DNA from 3 places in the Brevibacillus brevis NBRC 100599 genome. Region 2 is predicted to be linked to each of the others. Evidence: riboswitches for the same ligand, from Rfam matches in the RefSeq annotation. Region 2 holds a riboswitch; each other region holds the start of a gene.
What was found. Region 2 has a riboswitch for cyclic di-GMP ahead of BBR47_RS21835 (aldehyde dehydrogenase family protein). Riboswitches for the same ligand answer to the same signal wherever they lie in the genome.

Region 1: it holds a riboswitch for cyclic di-GMP, as region 2 does, so the genes downstream of both, BBR47_RS31025 (hypothetical protein) here and BBR47_RS21835 (aldehyde dehydrogenase family protein) in region 2, are expected to answer to the same signal.
Region 3: it holds a riboswitch for cyclic di-GMP, as region 2 does, so the genes downstream of both, ggt (gamma-glutamyltransferase) here and BBR47_RS21835 (aldehyde dehydrogenase family protein) in region 2, are expected to answer to the same signal.

Annotation. Positions count from the first base shown of each region.
Region 1 covers NC_012491.1:5,609,829-5,614,339, forward strand. The annotation lists gene BBR47_RS26505 (histidine phosphatase family protein) at 1-401, shown strand, start outside; gene BBR47_RS26510 (HD-GYP domain-containing protein) at 430-1,767, opposite strand; gene BBR47_RS26515 (DUF5317 domain-containing protein) at 1,751-2,302, opposite strand; gene BBR47_RS31025 (hypothetical protein) at 2,373-2,591, opposite strand; cyclic di-GMP riboswitch class II at 2,561-2,642, opposite strand; gene argF (ornithine carbamoyltransferase) at 2,735-3,706, opposite strand; gene carB (carbamoyl-phosphate synthase (glutamine-hydrolyzing) large subunit) at 3,651-4,511, opposite strand, start outside.
Region 2 covers NC_012491.1:4,599,646-4,604,156, forward strand. The annotation lists gene BBR47_RS21830 (methyl-accepting chemotaxis protein) at 1-579, opposite strand, end outside; gene BBR47_RS21835 (aldehyde dehydrogenase family protein) at 610-2,067, opposite strand; cyclic di-GMP riboswitch class I at 2,153-2,238, opposite strand; gene BBR47_RS21845 (methyl-accepting chemotaxis protein) at 2,414-3,349, opposite strand; gene BBR47_RS21850 (hypothetical protein) at 3,374-4,129, opposite strand; gene BBR47_RS21855 (RsmB/NOP family class I SAM-dependent RNA methyltransferase) at 4,215-4,511, shown strand, end outside.
Region 3 covers NC_012491.1:5,866,377-5,870,887, reverse strand. The annotation lists gene BBR47_RS27760 (methyl-accepting chemotaxis protein) at 1-984, opposite strand, end outside; gene ggt (gamma-glutamyltransferase) at 1,065-2,783, opposite strand; cyclic di-GMP riboswitch class I at 2,965-3,053, opposite strand; gene BBR47_RS27750 (SET domain-containing protein) at 3,294-3,911, shown strand; gene BBR47_RS27745 (glutamine--tRNA ligase/YqeY domain fusion protein) at 3,991-4,511, shown strand, end outside.

The DNA of each region.
Region 1 (4,511 bases), 1.0 Mb from region 2:
GTCCGTATCATCGGGCGGTTGCTACCATCCAGCCACTTGCACAGGAACGCAGAATCGTGGTTGAAGAAGACACGCGCTTGGTCGAGCGTGTCCTTAGCGGAGTACCACGTGAGGATTGGTTCGAGCGACTCCGCGATACGTTCGATGACTTGACTCTTGAGCTTGAAGGAGGCGAATCCAGTCTTACTGCTATCAACCGGGCAAATTCGCTGCTCACTGAGATTTTGGCAGACGTGCATAAAAACATTGTGCTTGTTAGTCACGGATGCCTACTGGCCTTGCTCATGAAATCAATAGATAATCGCTTTGGCTTTCACGATTGGGAGAAATTAAGCAATCCAGATGTCTTCAAGCTTACCTGCCATTTAGAAACCAGAGAGCTCGTCCGCATATGGTCGTAAACGAATAAAAACAGTTACAAGGGGCAGCTCATCTGATTGCCTCCTGTAACTGTTTTTGTGGGATGGACTCTATTCCGATAATGCTCTGTAACTCATCGCACGGCAGTCGCTGAACGATTCTAATAAAATGCTCCGCCAATATCGGATCAAATTGGGTACCGGAGCCCCTTTTGATTTCTTGAAGCGCTTCCTCCACAGGCAAGCCTTTTCGATAAGGCCTGTCCGCAACCATCGCATCGAAAGCGTCTGAAATCGCTAAAATTCTCGCCATCAGCGGAATCTCATCCCCGGCTAAACCATCCGGATAGCCCCTTCCATCTATACGCTCATGATGGGAGCGGATCGCAGGAAGCAATTCATTGAACATCCCTGCTTGCAAAATGATTTCGTAACCAATGACCGTGTGCTGCTTGATCTTGTCATACTCTTCTGGAGTGAGCTTTCCTTTTTTATTGAGAATTTCGTCTTCGATGCCAATTTTTCCAATGTCGTGCAGGATTCCCCCGATATAAACATCCTCCACTTTTCGTTCGGCCAAACCAATATCTCTCGCAATTTCTCTTCCCCAGTAAGCTACACGCTGAGAATGTCCACTTGTGTATCGATCTCGTGCGTCAATGGAAGCAGCCATCGTCGTTAAGAAGTTGTGATTGAATGATTTGACCTCTTCCACTTTTTGTTGAAGCCTTTGAAGATTGTCATAGTAATGATGAAAAACGTAGCTGATCGTAATAAACGCAATCATCATAGGAATTAGTGTTAACGGACCATATAACTCTACTAATCGTGAACCTACCCCGGCAAGAATTAAAAGCAACAAGTAAGTCGAGGTAAAGCCTTTTGCCATCATCTTTACGGTTCGCGCCCAGGTCATTTGATGAAAATAGGAGATACCCAATCCACATAAAGTCAGGTTCACAAACCAATACACAACAGCCAAAAACAAATCGCTAATAATGGGAGAAACAGTTCCGAAGCCCTCGATCCAATCCTTCAAAAACGCTACTGTCCATATAGTCATTAACAACTGCCCAATGTTAATAATAGCTTTTAGCGGATTAAACCTTACCAGGAAAGCAATGATTAAAGATTCAATAACAGCAGCCCATACTCCGACCCAGACTCCGTACAACAAGATACCCGAAAAGATTACAGCATTGTTCACTGTTAAAATCGTATTAGATATACGCACGGGAGCAAAACAAGAAAAAATGGTCAGGAGGGTGTAGGTAGATAATACCCCCCAATGCTCACGAGCAGCCCATTCAGATGAAGATGTGTAAAAAATATAGATTGCTGCAATGACAAATCCAACCTGGACAACAATCCCTTTTATCCAAACCGCAAAATCAGTTTTTTGTCGCATAACTTTTACCTTCGCGAAGTTGTAGTAATGAAATCGGTTTATTCATCAATCGCTGAACAAGTAAAAAGGCACCTAACATAATAAAAATATCGCCGATGCTAATAATCCGCGGAATGAAAGATGGCATGTAAATGACATCCGTCAAAAACGGAAAATTCGAACTTTCCGTCAATACACTATGCTTGAAATTCGTTCCGTTTATAACAGGCTCTAAATCATAAGGAAGCTTTGCTGCTTGAACTAAATCGATTGGCATTTTTCCATTGTTAGACCAAATTGCAATCGCATTCAGAAACCAGCCGATTAAAAAAATCCGCATATCTTCAAATTCTCGATTAAAAACGAGGAAGGCCAAAATAAACACATACGCGATCGATATGAAAATGCCACCGATCGTAGGGAAGAAAACTGCACAAGACTGCAGCAATATGGTAACGATAAGAAGTTTCATTTGGTTGAACTTAGGTAATTCTTTGATTCTTCCCCCTCGCAGCAATGCTACGAGAAAAGATAGGGCAATTACATCCAATAGCATGTTGTTTCCTCCAAGCTTGAAGAAAAAACACCACTCAGCCAAGCGGTGTTTGTTTCTCCGATACGCTTATTTATCCAATATGGAAGTTTGCAGAAGTAGCTGCTACGATTGCTACCACCATCATAATTGCCGCGAACCATTTTTTCATTTTCTTTTCCCCTCCTTCAAGCATAGTGGAGAAAGCTGGCTTCGCTACTGTCCGTGATGCAGAGGCCAAGCGACCAAGTACAGCCCCTGCTCCCCTTTCCTTTTCCATTACGGAAAAGGCTGGATTCGCTACTGGCTCCATACGGACCAAGCGACCAGATACAGTCCGTACTTCTTCGCTTCTTTCCTACCTTTATTTTACACATAAGTGACAAAATTCGGCAATCATAGATTCATAGTCTATTCGATTTAATTGCAGATAGTTCTATTTAACTAGAACTATGTTCACACCAGCGCCGCCAAGATCGCTTTTTGTGCGTGCAATCTATTTTCAGCCTGATCAAAAATGACAGAGCGCGATCCGTCGATGACCCCGGTTGTCACTTCCTCCCCACGATGTGCTGGCAAGCAGTGCAAGAAGAGATAATCACGGTCTGCCGCTGCTACCAATTTTTCGTTCACTTGATAGTCGGCAAATGCTTTCAATCGCACCTCATTTTCTTCTTCAAAACCCATACTAGTCCAAACGTCCGTGTATACAGCATCTGCCCCCATGACAGCCTCTATCGGATCAGTGGTCACCATCATTTTTCCACCGCTTTGTTTCGCGTACCCTGTAGCTTTTGCGACAATGGTTGTATCCATTTCGTAGCCTACCGGAGTCGCCACCCGTACATCAAGACCTAGCAGAGCTGCGCCCAGCACCAGTGAGTTCGCCACATTATTGCCGTCTCCTACGTAGGCAAGCTTGATTCCTTTTAGCTTGCCCTTATGCTCCCAGATCGTCAGCAGATCAGCCAATGCCTGACAAGGATGGTACAGATCAGTCAAACCATTGATAATGGGGATCGACGCGTGCAGAGCAAGCTCTTCTACATAGGAGTGGGAAAAGGTACGAATCATGATGGCATCCACGTACCGAGAGAGAACTTTTGCTGTGTCGCTGATCGGCTCCCCACGTCCGAGCTGAAGCTCTTTTCCGCTCATGAACATACCCAAGCCGCCCAACTGGTGCATCCCTACTTCAAAGGAGACACGCGTGCGGGTCGAAGCCTTGTCAAAGATCATTCCCAACGTCTTGCCTTGCAGAGGCTGGAATGGCTGACCCAGCTTTTGCAATTGCTTGACGTGAGCAGACAGATGGAGCAGCTCCATCAATTCTTCCCCGTTGAATTCATCGACGCGCAGGAAGTCCTTTCCTTTATGCTTTTGTAACGGCAAGTTTTGAAAGTGTTCCAATATCTTCACTGGCTGCATGCGAGCCACCTCTTTTCTTCAGAATAGACCTCACGTATAACTCGAACGTATCGACAGCGGAGAACAATGGCACACCCTGTTGTACCATCCTGCTTCGCAGGGCAAATCCTGTCCGGCCCTGACGATTGCCTTTCGTCGCAGTAACGAGAGCGAAGGCCGCTTCTTCCTTTTGCAACAGCTCGATCCACGCCGCTTCATCTGCCACGATATGCTTCACGACAATTTCTTTGGATGCCAGCCACTCGGCCGTTCCGGGAGTCGCCGCCAGTTCCGCCCCGTCAGCTTGGAGTCGCCCCAGCAGCTCTCTTACAGCTTCCTGCTTATCTCCATCTGCCAGAGAAATCATGACCAACTGACCTTTTTGCCAGTCGCCGTACAAATTGTCCTTGAAAGCAAAGGCTTTGCCTGCTGCCTCTTCGAAAGAATGCCCCAAGCCAAGAACTTCGCCCGTCGATTTCATCTCTGGACCCAGTACCGGGTCTACACCGTTTAGCTTAATCGTGGAGAAAACCGGCGCCTTAACGACTGCAAACGGAATCTCTGGCAATAGCCCTGTACCGTAACCCATCTCCGACAGCTTTTCACCCAATTGTGCGCGAACCGCCAGTTGAACCATCGGGATGCCAGTCACTTTGCTTGTAATCGGTACGGTCCGTGATGCCCGTGGATTTACCTCCAGTACATAAACCGTTTCCCCATCAATGACGAACTGGATATTGATTAATCCGACCGCTTCCATTTCCTTCGCGATTGCTTCTGTATAGCTCGCGATTTTGTACTTGATGTCATCCGTCAGATGAGGAGC
Region 2 (4,511 bases):
AATGTTACTTTGATCAGCGATTTTTTTCACGGCGAGTGTAATTTGCTCGATCTCAGTTGTACTTTGGCTCACATCATTGGCTTGCTCTGAGATCGCCTTCATTTGCTCGTTCAAATTCCCGATCTGCACGGCCATCTCGTGTGTGGTGGCACTGACCTGCTCGACGACGCTCGAGAGATTTGCGGCAATTTCATACAGCTCATTGGCTCGTTCCATACTCGAACCAATGCCAACACCGCCGATAACTTTTCCCGTGTGATCATGCAAGGGGATCGCCCGTGCGACGAGAGGAAAACCAAATAATTCCTTGGGAACCATCATTGCCTGCTTGGTGTTTTTTCGAATCGCGTTCGTGATCACATCTCCCTCCTGGAGTGGATCACCAGACTTTACCTGCAGGGAAAATGTTTGGGCAGGCACATTGCGCAATAGCTTTTCCGTGTCGTAGACCCCAATGGTAATGTCATCGTTGAGCAAATCATTTAAATAGGGAGCAACCTTGATGAAAGCCTCGAGAAGTTCTGCATTTTTCCCCTTTTCGGAGGCTTCTGTTTCGTTCCATCCTTCGTATCCGTTCATGACCCTCTTCACCTCTATCTTTTGCTAGCATTAGTACGGAAATTGACGCTTTTTGTGCTGAACCGAAATCCATTTTAGCGTAGTAAACTCTTCTAGGCTCCATTGACCATTCAAGCGTCCCAATCCGGAATGCTTTTCACCGCCGAACGCCACAATTGGTTCGTCATTGATCGTTCCATCGTTGATATGAATCATGCCGGTCTCAATGCGCTTGGCCATCTGGGCACCTCTCTCCAGATCGCGGGTATGAATCGCCCCGGACAATCCAAATGGTGTTTCGTTCGCCATGCGAATTGCTTCTTCCTCGGAAGCAAACGACATGATGCAAACAGCCGGACCAAACAGCTCTTTGGATGCAATCGACATGTCTGTGGTCACTCCTGTCAAAACAATCGGCTCGACCACGTTTCCTTTTACTTCCCCTTTCAGTGCAGGAACGGCTCCTTCGCGTATCGCCTCATCGATCGTTGCCATCAGGTTGGCGACTTGCCGTTGATTGATGAGTGGACCGATTACCGTGTCTGGATCATTTGGGTCGCCTACCTTGAGACCAGATACTTTTTCCACATACAGATCGAGGAATTTATCGTATACATCTTGGTGAACCAGAACCCGGTTAGCCGACATGCAAATCTGACCTTGGTGGGTAAAGCGGCTGAATACCGCTGCATTGACGGCATACTGGAGATCCGCATCCTCCAAAACAATGAGGGCACTATTGCCACCTAGCTCCAAAATCGCCTTCTTGAAATGCTTCGCTGCCACTTGCGCGATATGGCTTCCTACTTGGCTAGAGCCTGTAAACGAAAGGATGCGCGGAATCGGGTGGGAGACAAACCCATCGCCAATTTCAGCAATATCCGTTACAACGACGTTGATCAAGCCTTTGGGCAGACCTACTTCTTCAAAAATTTTCGCGATGAGAGTCCCACCCGTGATTGGCGTGTGCTCATGCGGTTTGAGGACGACACCGTTGCCCGCGCCAAGAGCTGGAGCTACGGACTTCATCGACAGATAGAACGGGAAGTTGAACGGACTGATGACACCGACAACTCCTGCGGGAATCCGATACAAGCGATTTTCCTTTCCGTCTACGGGAGAAGGGAGAATTTTTCCTTCCATGCGCACCGGGAACGTAGCCGCTTCGCGAATAATATCCTTCACAAGCCCGATCTCAAAAAATGCCTTCAGTCGGGTTCCACCTAGTTCACGAATGATGATCTGAATGATTTCTTCTTCATGCTCTTCGATATAGCGAACTGCACGCTCCAACATTCGGGATTTGGTATAGGCATTCACTTCATCCCACTCTTTTTTCGCGTTGGCTGCCGCCTTGTAAGCCGCGTCGATATCCTCCAGATTTGCCATTTTGAATTCTGCGATGATTTCCCCGTTGTAAGGGTTGATATCTTGCAATGTCTTCGCGCCAAGTCCGTCGCGCCACTCCCCATTGATGTACTGCTTGTCCAGTGTTTGAAGGATTGACATGCTACAACCACTCCCTTTTGAAAAATAAAGAGGCCCCTTTCGCATGAAAGGAGCCGTCATACTAAAACAGCAAAATACACTGCTCGTTGGCAACCCGGCTGCCATCGTAACGTGTACATTAGGCCCGTGGCTTTGCGTCCCCACTTTTCAATGGGTTTGCCCATTCATAGCGAATGCTGATAAGATTTTGTCGAAAAAAGGAAAGATATGGAGAAACATACTTTGATTATAGTACTCCATTTCGAATAGTCAAACGTAAACATGTAAATATTTCGTGAAAGGAAAGAACAAATATCAAAAAGTCCGCATCGCTTGGATACGGACTCCTAATTTTTCTTCCTCATGATCACAATAACTTTTTGACATCCTTTACGCTCGTCGCGAGCATTTGCTCTACCGCGTTGGCGTCTCTTACGTGCTTGGTCATGCCTTCATTCAGCTCGTCCAGTAAGCCCTTTGCCTCACTTACCTGCTGGGACACATCGTCAGCAAAATGCTTTTGATGCGCGATGATTTCCATCACACCCGCCACTTCGACGTTCAGTACCTGGAAAGCGTTCGCGATCTGATCCGTCTTCTGTGCAGCATCCTTGCTGATGGAAAGTCCATTTTTGATCGCACTGCTGCTTTTTTCACTGTTGGACAATGCTTCTTTGATTTCTTCTTGAATCTTGCCGATCAATTCCGCAATCGTCTTGGTCGAGTTCGCTGTCATCTCTGCCAGCTTCCGTACTTCATCCGCTACGACAGCAAAGCCTCGGCCTTGTTCCCCCGCACGTGCAGCTTCTATCGCTGCATTCAGAGCGAGAAGGTTAGTCTGATTCGTAATGTCGCTGATTACCTTGACAATACTCGTAATTTCCGAAGAACGCTCTTCCAAGCGGCTCATGGACTTGGACGTATGAACCGATTCTTTGTCGAGCAGGCTCATGACTTCCACAACGTCCGTCATAGCCTTCTTGCCTTCATCTGCACGCGCTACCGATTGTTTACAGATGTCTGTCAGGCGCTCTCCTCGAACCGACAACTGGCTCGCAGATTCATCATCCCGCTCGTTAATGGCCTGGATATTCTCTACGGCACGCTTCATCCTCGTCACCAATCGCACCATTTGATCGGAATCGGCGTTCATTGCTTGGTCCGAAGCGAGGATTGCACCCAGCTGTTCGTAAAGACCGCGAAGCTCATGTTTCCATGCGTCTTGCTGTCCTGCCATTGTGGTTGTGGCTGTCGTCGCTGCTGTCTCTTTTTCTGCCAGGCCTTTGTCTTTTTTCCAAAACATCCGCTTCCCTCTCCTTTGTACCCATCAATTGTCACCTCGGCGGCTATATACGCGGGACTCGATTATTCCCGGATGTTGTTTCGCCAAGCTCAGCAAGTTTTCCAAGAAATAATAGTGACCCTCCAAGAGCTCCACGTCTTTACGCTCAAAATGCTTCACCTGCAAATACTGCTGCATTTCCAAAGCATAGCGCTCCAGTTTATCGTGAAAATCGTTGGCACGAAGCATTTGCTCCACTTCTGGATATTCTGTTTTCAGGCGACTCAGCTCGCTGTATACACGCCCACCCTCCAGAATCATCTGGTAGGCCGTGCGCTCAAGCGTAGCTGTTGTAGCTGCCTCCTGCTCCTCACGCTCCTCGCGCAAAGCTGCCAAGTACGTGATAAAATGGTAGACAGTTAAAAATAATGGTCCTAAAAATAGAATGATCCCTGCCTTGTACACATGCTGATTGGACAAATTGCTGATGAGCAGGAATAAGTGAAACAAGATCGCACCCAACCATACATAGATGATGATTTGGTGATTGATCTTCCCTGCCTTTTGGTGGCGTGAAAAGGCAAAGGTAAGTCCGAGCAGATAAAAGGCAAGCAACGTAAAGCTGGCAGAAAACAAAGCCATCTCCATATCGGTCAGCCAATCTGCATCGGCGGGTATTTCGATAAAGAATTCAAAAGCGAGCACCAGCAGTGAGAACAACAACCCCATGATCCAAAACCGGCTTACTTCCGAGTCATTCCTCCGCCGGGAGCGGTAGCGTTTTGCACGGGATCCTTCCATAATGCTCTCACCTCATTCTCTATGATTCGCCATGATTCTATCTTTTCCTTTCACACGGGGCCAAAATCTGACATCGGAGGCTGTTATGACGAAAAATTTACCAACACCATTTATCGAGCGCATGAAAACCTTGCTCGGACACGACTATGAGGCCTTCGTTTCCTCGTATGATCAGCCTGTGACACACGGCTTGCGAGTCAATCCGTTGAAGGTGGAGCGTGACGATTTTTTGAAAATCTCGCCGTTTGCTGTAGAAGCAGTCCCTTGGTGCGAAAACGGGTTTCGCTACAAAGAGCCTGCTCGTCCCGGCAAGCATCCTTTTCACTCCGCTGGCATGTACTATTTGCAGGAGCCAAGTGCGATGTCCGCTGCCGAAGCACTC
Region 3 (4,511 bases), 1.3 Mb from region 2:
TTGTACAGTCAGTTCACCCTCGGAAATGCGGTTAGCCACGGAGGCAACTGCTGCAATAGGGCGTGAAATTTGCCGGGAAACAGCGTAGGCGATTGCGGTCACGACAGCAACAACAACGATGACAATGATCCTGACCATGGTGGTAACGGATGAAACCGCAGACGTTATAGATTCAACAGGGATATGCAGATATAAACCAAAGTTGGTCTTGGGAATGGGGGAGTAGGTGACAACGTATTCCTTGCCATTGTCCGAGTAGCTGTATGAGCCCTTTTCTGTTTTTCCTGATTGAAGGATTTCCGTTAATGGTTGCGGCAGAGCGGATTCCGCAAGCGGTTTTCCGATCAGATCCTGGGTAGGGTGGTACTGAATTTGGTTCTTGTTATCAACGAGAATCGGATAACCATCGTTGCCTACTTTCAAATCTTTGAGAAAGGTAGCTGTGAAGTCATCTACATTGACGAGCCCGGTCAAGACACCAAGCTTCTCGTTGTTTTTCCCTTTTACAGGGGAAGCGACGATGATAGAGCGATTGCCGGTTGTCTTCGCAACAAGAACATCGGAGAAGCTGGGCTTGTCCTGCATACCGTCTTTGAAGAATTGGCGCTCGCCAAGATTGATTCCAACGCTTTTGGGGAACGTATCAGCCGTTACTTTTCCATCGCTTGCGATAAACGTGTTTCCGTCATACAGCTTCATTTCCTCGGTAAACTTGCGAATAAATTCATTTTTTGCTGCTGCATCATCGGATTGAATATCCGAGGTGCGGGCTAAAATTTGAATTTCTGTCATACGCCGGTCCAGATATTGATCCATCGCTATGGCTGTACTGGAAGTAAGGTCAACATAGGATGATTTTTGTTTATCAATGAGAATGGATGAAAAGCTGCTCGTGATAAACAACGAAACGGCAGTAAGTGGAATGACGGCCACGACGAGAAACCAAAGAATCATTTTGTTCCTGAGTTTGTTGAACAAAAACATAGGTTTGTCCACTCCTAATCCGTGAATGCGAAATAGAAACAGGCAGACTGCTGAGATGAGCTCAGCAGTCTGACAATATATTAATAGCCCATTGCTGCGCCTTCACCGCGAGGGTCAGCACCGCCAAATTTTACATTGGTTTGCGGGTCAATCAGGATTGCGCCGGACTGTCCCATCGCATCGGTATAGGCTGCTTCCAGCTTTTCGACTGGATGCCCACGTTTAATGAGCTCGTCCAGGACTTCTTGAGGGATGCGGCTTTCCACCTTGAGATTGTTGGAAGCAGATCCCCAGTTGCGTCCATGCAGCCATCTTGGCGCTTCGATTGCGTCTTGCACGCTGAAACCAAAGTCTACGATGCGTGTGACGAGAGCGGCTTGCGTTTGCGGTTGTCCTTCTCCCCCTTGTGTTCCGTAAAGAAGATAAGGCTTGTCCCCTTTAAAGAGCATAGCTGGGTTAATGGTGTGGAAGGTGCGTTTTCCTGGTTCCAAGTGATTGATGTGTTTGGAATCCAGAGAGAAGTAGCTTCCGCGGTTTTGTAAAAGGACACCCGTATCTTTCGCTACGATGCCAGAACCCCAGTCAAAGTAGTGACTCTGAATGATGGACACGGCATTTCCATCTTTGTCGACGATCCCGAACCAGGTTGTATCGCCTTTTGGATCAAGCGGTTCTACGGATTTGGCTGCTTGCTTCATATCAATGCGCGCAGCTAAATCTTTCCCGTGCTGCTTGGACAACAGCTCATCCACAGGGATATCCGCAAAGGCGGGGTCAGTCAGCCATTTGTCGCGGTCAGCGAAAGCCTGTTTGGTAGCTTCCACAATCGTGTGGTAGTAATCAGGTGTTCCTTCACCCATGCTTTTGAGGTCAAAGTTATTCAAAACATTAAGAATAGAGAGCGATGCCATGCCTTGGGAGTTAGGTGGAACGTTATACGCTTTGTAGCCACGGTAGTCTACCGTAATGGGATCTGCCCAAGTGGAGGTATGCTTCTCAAAATCTTTCAACGTGAGCAATCCGCCGTTGGCTTTCATGTCTGCTACGATTTTTTTAGCAACTTCTCCTTTATAAAAACCGTCAGCGCCTTTTTTCGCAATGATTCGCAAAGTATTGGCAAGATCCTTTTGTTTGAGAATTTCGCCCGCTGCATAAGGATCGCCGTTGGGCTTCAGGAATGTTTTGCGGAATCCATCAAAACGTTGAAGATTCTTCAAGTCATTGTCAGTTGGATCTGTCGCGTATTTTGTCCAATATACTTGGTTGGGGGAGACGGGATATCCGTTCTCGGCGTATCCAATGGCAGGCTCCAGCAGTCTGTTCCATTGAAGCTTATTGTTGCCCATGCTTTTATGGGCGTAGTTGTACGCCTCCCACCAGCCGGAGACGACACCAGGGACAGTGTTTGCTGATTCATAACCGCGGGACGGGATTTTTTCGTAGCCTTTGCCTTTGTAATAGTCGATGGTTGCCTTTTCGCCTGCGCGACCACTGCCGTTCAGCGCCTTCAGCTCTTTTGTTTTGGCATTGTAGATGAGCCAGAAGTTATCTCCGCCAATGGTTGTGTAATGAGGATAGACAACAGCTAAGGTGGAAGCGGCTGTAATAGCAGCATCTACTGCATTTCCACCGTCTTCCAATGTTTTCAGGGCCGCAGCCGTAGCCAGATAGTGAGGAGTCGTCACCATTGCGTTCGGTGACATCGATGTTGGACGGTTAGCAGCTTGTGCTCCAGAGAATGTTGATACCCCGATGACAGCAGTCAGCGCGACGGTCGAGAGTTTCTTCCAGAATGACATTCCTATGAAACCTCCTTCATGATGAAAAGAATAATGATTCATTAAACCGGCTATCCGCTGTTGCCTCACCTCCTTTAAAAGTTAAAAATACACAAACATACAAAAGTAGACAAAAATAGACATTATGAGCGCAAAAAAAGACCAATGATATAGGATCATTGGTCGCGTCCTACATCAATACTTCGGTAGCTGGCAAGCGTGTCCGCTGTTGCGGAGGTAGCCCCTGTAGCTTTGCGTCGCCGGATTTCCCCGGGTATGCCGTTTCGATATCAATGGGTGAAGCATAAAATGACACATATACTGATTCAATCGTTGTGGGAAAATGTTCCTAAAACTCCGTTTGCCAATAATATAGACTATTTACCATTTGTGGTAAATAAGAAAAATATTTTAATCCGGAAAAATAGTTAGGAATGCTATGTATTTTTCGACAGATATTCACACACCTCCTGGGGCAAAGCTGCTTATGATGATAAAAAGGCACATTTGCCAAGGAGTGAAACAAAGACCATGATGCATCCCGATACGGAATTGCGCTATATCAACGATGAGATCGGGTACGGTGTGTTTGCGACAAGGTTTATCCCAAAAGGAACGATTGTATGGGCACAGGATGATTTGGACCAAGTATTGGACCCTGCATTTGTGGAAAGACTTGACTCATTACGAAAACAGGACGTACAAAAATATTCGTTTAAGAACCAGTTCGGAAAGTACATTCTTTGTTGGGATAAGGCAAGGTACGTGAACCACAGCTTTCATGCGAATTGTGTGCCGACCATGTATGATATGGAATTGGCTGCACGGGATATTTTTCCGGGCGAAGAGCTGACTGATGATTATGGAACGTTAAATTTGGATGAACCTTTTGAGTGTTTGCCCGAGTCCGACACGGACCGCTCCCGTGTAATGCCCGATGATTTGCTTCGGTATTACCCGCAGTGGGATCGGATTGCAGCGGAAGCATTCCAACGGTTCAATCATGTTGAACAGCCTTTGCTGCATCTGATTCCCTCTAAGCATCTCGAAACGATTCGTGGGATCACGGAGCAGCGCTTAGCCATTGATTCTGTTATTCACCTGTATTGCAGGTCACAATGGCAAACGGGGCAGCAATGGGAGACGTGAGCGGGTCGGTCAACGACCCGATTTTGTTGAACTCTGGGAAGAGAATCAGTATTATGGAATGTAAAGGTGAAGTGAAAGGTTGATTTCATTGGAAAACAAGGTAGCGGCATCCAATTTTATCCGCAATATCATGATTGATGACTTGCAAGAGGGCAAAGTAAAGGAAATCATTACCCGCTTTCCCCCAGAACCGAACGGGTATCTCCATATTGGACATGCAAAAGCAATCTGCCTCAACTTTGAGTTGGCACGAGAATTCTCCGGCAAGGCCAACCTGCGTTTTGACGATACGAACCCGGTGAAGGAAGACATCGAATACGTAGAAGCCATCAAAAGGGACGTTCAATGGCTTGGCTTCGAATGGGACGGGTTGTTTTTTGCATCTGATTACTTTGAAGAGATGTACAACCGAGCGGTGCTGTTGATTAAAAAAGGTCTGGCTTACGTAGACGATCTGTCTCCTGAAGACATGCGTAAAATGCGTGGAACATGGACAGAGCCAGGCACAGATAGTCCGTTCCGCAGCCGGTCTGTGGAGGAAAACCTGGACCTGTTTGCACGTATGCGCCAAGGGGAATTCAAGGACGGGGAAAAAGTGCT